Regions from separate parts of the Kineococcus endophyticus genome, predicted to be linked through region 1. Evidence: riboswitches for the same ligand, from Rfam matches in the RefSeq annotation. Region 1 holds a riboswitch; the other holds the start of a gene.
What was found. A riboswitch is a leader RNA that binds a small molecule or an ion and turns the genes downstream of it on or off. The one in region 1 is predicted to bind glycine.
Positions count from the first base shown of each region.

Region 2: linked by a shared signal. The riboswitch ahead of gcvP (aminomethyl-transferring glycine dehydrogenase) and the one ahead of gcvT (glycine cleavage system aminomethyltransferase GcvT) in region 1 are both predicted to bind glycine.

Region 1 covers NZ_JBFNQN010000002.1:105,927-109,325, reverse strand. Annotated here, with positions in the region: gene AB1207_RS02790 (methyl-accepting chemotaxis protein) at 1-1,060, opposite strand, end outside; glycine riboswitch at 1,189-1,280, shown strand; glycine riboswitch at 1,282-1,385, shown strand; gene gcvT (glycine cleavage system aminomethyltransferase GcvT) at 1,423-2,550, shown strand; gene AB1207_RS02780 (L-serine ammonia-lyase) at 2,581-3,399, shown strand, end outside.
Region 2 covers NZ_JBFNQN010000017.1:57,585-60,983, forward strand. Annotated here, with positions in the region: gene AB1207_RS21640 (SMI1/KNR4 family protein) at 1-154, opposite strand, end outside; gene AB1207_RS21645 (ParA family protein) at 276-1,058, opposite strand; glycine riboswitch at 1,161-1,257, shown strand; gene gcvP (aminomethyl-transferring glycine dehydrogenase) at 1,337-3,399, shown strand, end outside.

The DNA.
Region 1 (3,399 bases):
CCAGCACCGTGGTCTGCAGCCGGCCCACGAGGCGCTTGACCTCCGACACCGCGAGGTGGCTGCGCGAGGCGGCCGTCGAGGTCGCCGCGGCGCGTTCGTGGACGACGGCCACCGACGACGCGATCGACACGGCCTGGCGGGCCACCTCGGACGTGGAGGCGTTGAGGTCGTGCGTGGTGACGTTCTGCTCCACCACCGCCGAGGCGATGGTGTGCTGGTACTCGCTGATGGAGTCGATGAGGCCGCGCACCACGCGGATGGCCTCGATCGCCGAGGCCGTGTCGCCCTGGATCTGCGCGACGGTCGCGCCGATCTCCTCGGTCGCGCGGGCCGTCTGCTGCGCGAGCTCCTTGACCTCGCCGGCCACGACGGCGAACCCCTTGCCGGTCTCGCCGGCGCGGGCGGCCTCGATGGTGGCGTTGAGGGCCAGCAGGTTGGTCTGGTCGGCGATGGCGGTGATCGTCTTGACGACGTCGCCGACGCGGGCGCTGGACTCCTCCAGCGCCGAGATCGTCGTCTCCGCCGACGTCACGGCCTGCACGCCGTGGCCGGCGGTCTCGACGGCCTGGTTGGCGCTGCGGGAGATCTCCGCGATGGCGGCCTGCATCTGCTCACCGGCCGCGGCCATCGTCGAGACCTTCGCCGACACCTCGTCGCTGGCGGCGGCGATGCGGGCCGCCGAGTCGGTCGTGTCCCGGGCGCCGTCGGCGATGGTGCGTCCGGCGACGTCCATCTCCGCGCCCGCGATGCCCAGCAGGTCGACCGACCCGGTGAGCGGACGGACCCGCTCGCCGAGGGCCGCGAGTGCGGCCCGCAGCTCGGGGTCCGCCCCCTGCGACCCCGTGAGGTCCCCGGACCGCAGGCGGGCCGCGTCCCGGCGCGCGGCGTCCTCGGCCTCCCGCTCGGACCGGCCGGCGCGTGCCCCGAGCGCGGCCGTCCCGCCCGCCGCGAGGGCGGCGAGGGCGGCGGTGGCCAGACCCGGCAGGTCGGTCGCGGCGGCCGCCGCGACGGCCAGGCAGCCGGACGCTCCGGCGATCGTGACGGGGAGCACTCGGGACACGGGGGGCCTTCCGCAAGGGGTGCGGGTGAGACGTTCCACCGTCCTCATCGGCAGGGTCCGTGTCCCGTAGAAGCCCTGCCGGGCGTCGCGTGTGCCACGCTGTCCGGGACAACTGAACACTCGGCCGCTCCGCCCCGGCGGGAGAGCTCCGCCGTCCGCGGCGGGCACCGAAGGAGCAACCACCCCGGAACCTCTCAGGTCCACGTACCGCCACGGGCAGGCCGCTCTGGAAAGCAGGACCGCTCCGGTCCTCACCGACGGGGAAAGCCGTTGTCGCGCAGTGCGTGACGGTGAAGCTCTCAGGTCCCACGACAGAGGGGGTCAGCTCGACCGCGACGTGCGGTCGTGACGAGAGGAGCCCCGTGAGCACCAGCACCACCCCGGTCACCACCCCTGCCGTGAGCCCGCTGGCCCAGGCGCACGCCGAGCTGGGCGCGTCGTTCACCGACTTCGCCGGCTGGTCGATGCCGCTGCGCTACGCCTCCGACCTCGCCGAGCACAAGGCCGTGCGCACGAGCGCCGGGCTCTTCGACCTCTCGCACATGGGCGAGATCCGCGTCACCGGACCCGAGGCCGGCCGCGCCCTGGACGCCGCCCTCGTCGGGCGCCCCTCGGCGATGGCCGTCGGGCGGGCGGCCTACGGGATGGTCGTCGACCACGAGGGTGGGATCGTCGACGACCTCGTCACCTACCGCCTGGGCGAGGAGGAGTTCCTCGTCGTGGCCAACGCCGCGAACGTCGAACCCGTCGTCGTCGCCCTGGCCGACCGCGCCCGCCCGTTCGACGCCCACGTCGCCGACGAGACGGCCCGCTGGGGCTTGGTCGCCGTGCAGGGGCCCGCCTCCGTCGCCATCGTGACCCCCCTGCTGGAGTCCGGGCCGGACCTCGCGACGCTGCGCTACTACCGCTCGGTCACCGCGGTGCTGGCCGGGGTCGAGGTCCTGCTGGCCCGCACCGGGTACACCGGTGAGGACGGCTTCGAGGTGTTCGTCCCCGTCGAGCGCACGCGCGAGGTGTGGGACGCCCTGCTCGCCGCCACCCGCGAGCACGGCGGGGTCCCCGCGGGCTTGGCCTGCCGCGACACCCTCCGCCTCGAGGCCGGGATGCCGCTCTACGGGCACGAGCTGAGCCAGGACACGACCCCCTTCGCCGCCGGGCTGGGCCGCGTCGTCGTCCTCGACAAGGAGCCCGGGGCCGTGGGGCTGGAGGCCCTGCAGCGGCTGGCGCAGGAACCGCCCACGCGCGTCCTCGTGGGGCTGCGCGGCGAGGGTCGCCGGGCCCCCCGCGCCGGGTACGCCGTCGTGTCCGGGGGCGAGGCGGTCGGTGAGGTCACGAGCGGGGCGCTCTCCCCGACGCTGGGCCACCCCGTGGCGATGGCGTACGTCGACGCGGCGCTGGCGGAGCCGGGCACGCGCCTCGGCGTGGACGTCCGCGGGACCGAGCTGCCGGTCGAGGTCGTGGCCCTGCCCTTCTACCGCCGGGAGCGCTGAGCCGTGAGCACCCCGCTGTCCGTCTTCGACATGTTCTCCATCGGCATCGGCCCGTCGAGCTCGCACACCGTCGGGCCGATGCGGGCGGCGCTCGCCTTCGCCGAGGACGTGCAGGCCGCCGGGGACCTGAGTCGCGTGGCGTCGGTGACCGTGGACCTGCACGGGTCCCTGGGCGCCACCGGCCGCGGCCACGGCAGCGACCGGGCCGTCGTCCTGGGGCTGCTGGGGGAGCGTCCCGAACTCGTCGACCCCGACGCCGTCGAGGCGCGGCTGGACGCGGTCGCCCGAGAGCGCGAACTCCCGCTGCTCGGTGTCCACCGCGTGCCGTTCGACCCGGACGCCGACGTCCGGCTCCTGGTCCAGTCGCTGCCGGCCCACCCCAACGGGATGGTCTTCACCGCGCGCGACGCCGCCGGTGACGTCGTCGCCGAGCGGACGTCGTACTCCGTCGGCGGGGGTTTCGTCCGGAACCACCCGCTCGAACCCGACGCCCCCGTGGTGGGGACGGGGGAGGGGTTGCCGCACGCGTTCCGCACGGGCGAGGAACTCCTCGAGCACTGCCGCAGCACGGGCCTCGGCGTCGCGGACCTGGTGCGCCGCAACGAGGAGAGCCTGCGCCCGGGCGACGAGGTGGACGCGGGGCTGCTGCGCATCTTCGCGGCGATGGCGGCCTGCGTGGACCACGGCCTCGTCACCGACGGCGTCCTGCCCGGAGGTCTCGGCGTCCGCCGTCGCGCGCCGCGCCTGCACACCCAACTGCTCGCCGAGGAGGGGAACTCCTCCGACGACGCCCTGCACGCGATGGACTGGGTGAGCCTGTTCGCCCTGGCCGTCAACGAGGAGAACGCC
Region 2 (3,399 bases), on a different contig from region 1:
GTTGCACCAGAGCGCTGATGCGGTCGGCCTCGGGGTCGACCGGGAGGGCGCGACGGCCGGTCGTCGGCGGTGCGGCGGCCCGCGCGGGGCGGACGACGCGCGCGGGGGCTTCAGCGCGCGGGGACCCGGTGAGGGGGATGTTGGACGACGTCACGAGACCTCCTTGGACCCGCGGCGGGCGCGGGGAGAGCGGGGGCGGCACCAACAGGACCATTGTGCGCACGACCCGTCGATTGACGGTAGGCGCAGCGCAACCTTCCTGCACGTTGTGACGTCTAGAAACTCCCTGCGGTTCCCCTCGCCGTCTCCAGGACCCGGTCGAGCAGCGAGTCGAACTGAGCCGCAAGCGTTCTCGCCGTCCGCGTCTTCAGCGCGTGCAGGGGGACCCCGGCGCCCTGGGACTGCGGGACGGACACCCGGTCGGGCAGCGGGTCGAGGACCAGGTCACCGAACAGGCCGCGCAGTTCCTCGAACCGGAACCGCTGTTCGCCGGACCGCTGCGTGAACCGGTTGACGACGATGCCCACGACGCTCGGGCCGGACCGCAACGACCGCACCTCGCGCAGCGTCCGGTCGACGGCGGCGACCGAGAACCGGCTGGCGTCCGAGACGACGAGCACCGCGTCCGCGGCGCGCCACGCCGAGCGGGTCAGGCCGTTGAGGGAGGGGGGTGTGTCGAGGATGGCCAGGTCGTGGTCGTCCAGCTTGCGCAGTGCGCGGCGCAGCGCCTTGAGCTCCTCCTCGTCGGCGTCGGGGGTGTCGCGCCGGGCCGAGTCGGCGGACCCGCTGACGACGTCGAGCAGCCCGGGGTGGTCGTCGACCCAGCCGCTCGGCGCGACGGCGTCCTCGGCGACGCGCCGCTTGGGGGAGGTCAGGACGGCGGCGACGTCGTGCGCGCGCTGGGCCGTCACGTCCAGCCCCGACGTCGCGTCGGCCTGCGGGTCCAGGTCCACCACCAGGGTGCTGGTGCCGCGGGCCAGGGCGGCCGACGCGAGACCCAGCACGACGGAGGTCTTGCCGACACCGCCCTTGGCACTGCAGACGGCGAGGGTGATCACGCGCACAACCTAGCGCCGTCGGGCCCACGGACCCGGCTCGACGCCCCGCGTGCCCGCCGACGGGGACCTCGGCGCGCGACCCCGTAGACTGACGGCGGCCGTTCACCCCGTGTGGGAGAGACTCCGACCCGATCCGGGCCGGGGCGCCGAAGGGGCAACATCCCCGGAACCTCTCAGGCGGAAGGACCACGTGGGGCAGGCCGCTCTGGAACGTGCCGTCCGCGGCGTGTGACAGACGGGGAGGTCCGTCCGCGCAACGCCAGACCTCCGGAGCGTCCATGACCTCGCCGTCCGTGCCCGTCGACCGCGAACTGCCCCCGTTCACGCCCGAACCCGCCGCCCTGCCGTTCAGTGCCCGGCACATCGGCCCCGACGCCGTCGCCGTGGCCCGCATGCTCGACGTGGTCGGGCTGTCCTCCCTCGACGAGCTCGTCGGCCGCGCCGTCCCCGCGGGCATCCGCGACGGCGTCCTGGACCTGCCCGAGGCCCTCGACGAGACGTCGGTGACGGCCGCGCTGCGCGCCCTCGCCGGCCGCAACCGCGTCGTCCCCTCCCTCATCGGCCTGGGGTACCACGGCACCCGCACGCCGGCCGTGGTGAGGCGCAACGTCCTCGAGGACCCGGCCTGGTACACCGCCTACACGCCGTACCAGCCGGAGATCTCCCAGGGCCGGCTGGAGGCCCTGCTGAACTTCCAGACCGCGGTCACCGACCTCACGGGCCTCGACATCGCGAACGCCTCGCTCCTGGACGAGGGCACCGCCGCCGCCGAGGCCATGACGCTGGCGCGGCGCACGTCCAAGGCACCCCGGGGCGCGGTCTTCGCGGTCGACGCCGACGTGCTGCCGCAGACCCTCGCGGTCCTGCGCACGCGCGCCGTCCCGCTCGGGCTCGAGCTGGCCGTCGTCGACCTCGACGCCCCCGACCCGCTCGCCGGGGTGGGGGACGTCTTCGGGCTGCTCGTGCAGTACCCGGGGACGTCGGGCCGGGTGCGCGACCTGGCGGCCGTCGTCGCCGACGCGAAGGCCAAGGGCGCCGTCACCGTCGCCGCGGCCGACCTGCTCGCCCTCACCGTCCTCGTCCCGCCGGCCGAGTTCGGCGTCGACGTGGCCGTCGGGTCCAGCCAGCGGTTCGGCGTCCCGATGGGCGCCGGCGGTCCGCACGCCGCGTACATGGCCGTGCGCAAGGGCCTGGAGCGCTCGCTGCCGGGCCGGCTCGTGGGCGTCTCGGTGGACGCGGACGGGAACAAGGCCTACCGCCTGGCCCTGCAGACCCGCGAGCAGCACATCCGCCGCGACAAGGCGACGTCCAACATCTGCACCGCGCAGGTGCTCCTGGCCGTCATGGCCGGCTGCTACGCCGTCTGGCACGGCCCCGAGGGTCTGCGTGCCATCGGGCTGCAGGTGGCCCGCCGCGCGTCCGCGCTCGCGCAGCAGTTGCGCGAGGGTGGCGTCGAGGTCGTGCACGACGAGTTCTTCGACACCGTCCTGGCCCGGGTGCCCGGTCGCGCGGACGAGGTGGTGGCCGCCGCCCTGGCGGCGGGCGTGAACCTGCGCCGCGTCGACGCCGACCACGTCGGGATGACCGTCGACGAGACGACGTCGGACGCGCACGTGGCGGCCGCCCTGCGCGGGTTCGGCCTGGACCCCTCCGAGGTGGCCGCCGAACCCGCCCTGCCCGAGTCCCTGCGCCGCACGTCGGAGTTCCTCACCCACCCGGTGTTCTCCCAGCACCGGTCCGAGACGGCGATGCTGCGCTACCTCAGCCGGCTGTCCGACGCCGACTACGCCCTGGACCGCGGGGCGATCCCGCTGGGCTCGTGCACGATGAAGCTCAACGCGACGACCGAGCTCGAACCCATCTCCTGGCCGGAGTTCGCCGACCTGCACCCCTACGCCCCGGCCGACCAGCTCGCGGGCACCGCCGAACTCGTCGCCGACCTCGAGCGGTGGCTCGCCGAGGTCACCGGGTACGACGCCGTCTCGTTGCAGCCCAACGCCGGTTCGCAGGGGGAGTTCGCCGGTCTCCTCGCGATCCGCGCCTACCACGTGGCGCAGGGGCAGGGCGAGCGCACGATCTGCCTCATCCCCAGTTCCGCGCACGGCACGAACGCCGCCAGCGCCGTCATGGCCGGGCTGAAGGTCGTCGTCGTCGCGTGCGACGAGGCCGGCAACGTCGACCTCGACGACCTGCGCGCCAAGGTCTCCCAGCACGCCGGAGACCTCGCCGCGCTCATGGTCACCTACCCGTCCACCCACGGGGTCTACGAGGAGTCCATCCGCGAAGTCTGCGGCCTCGTCCACGACGCCGGCGGCCAGGTGTACGTCGACGGCGCGAACCT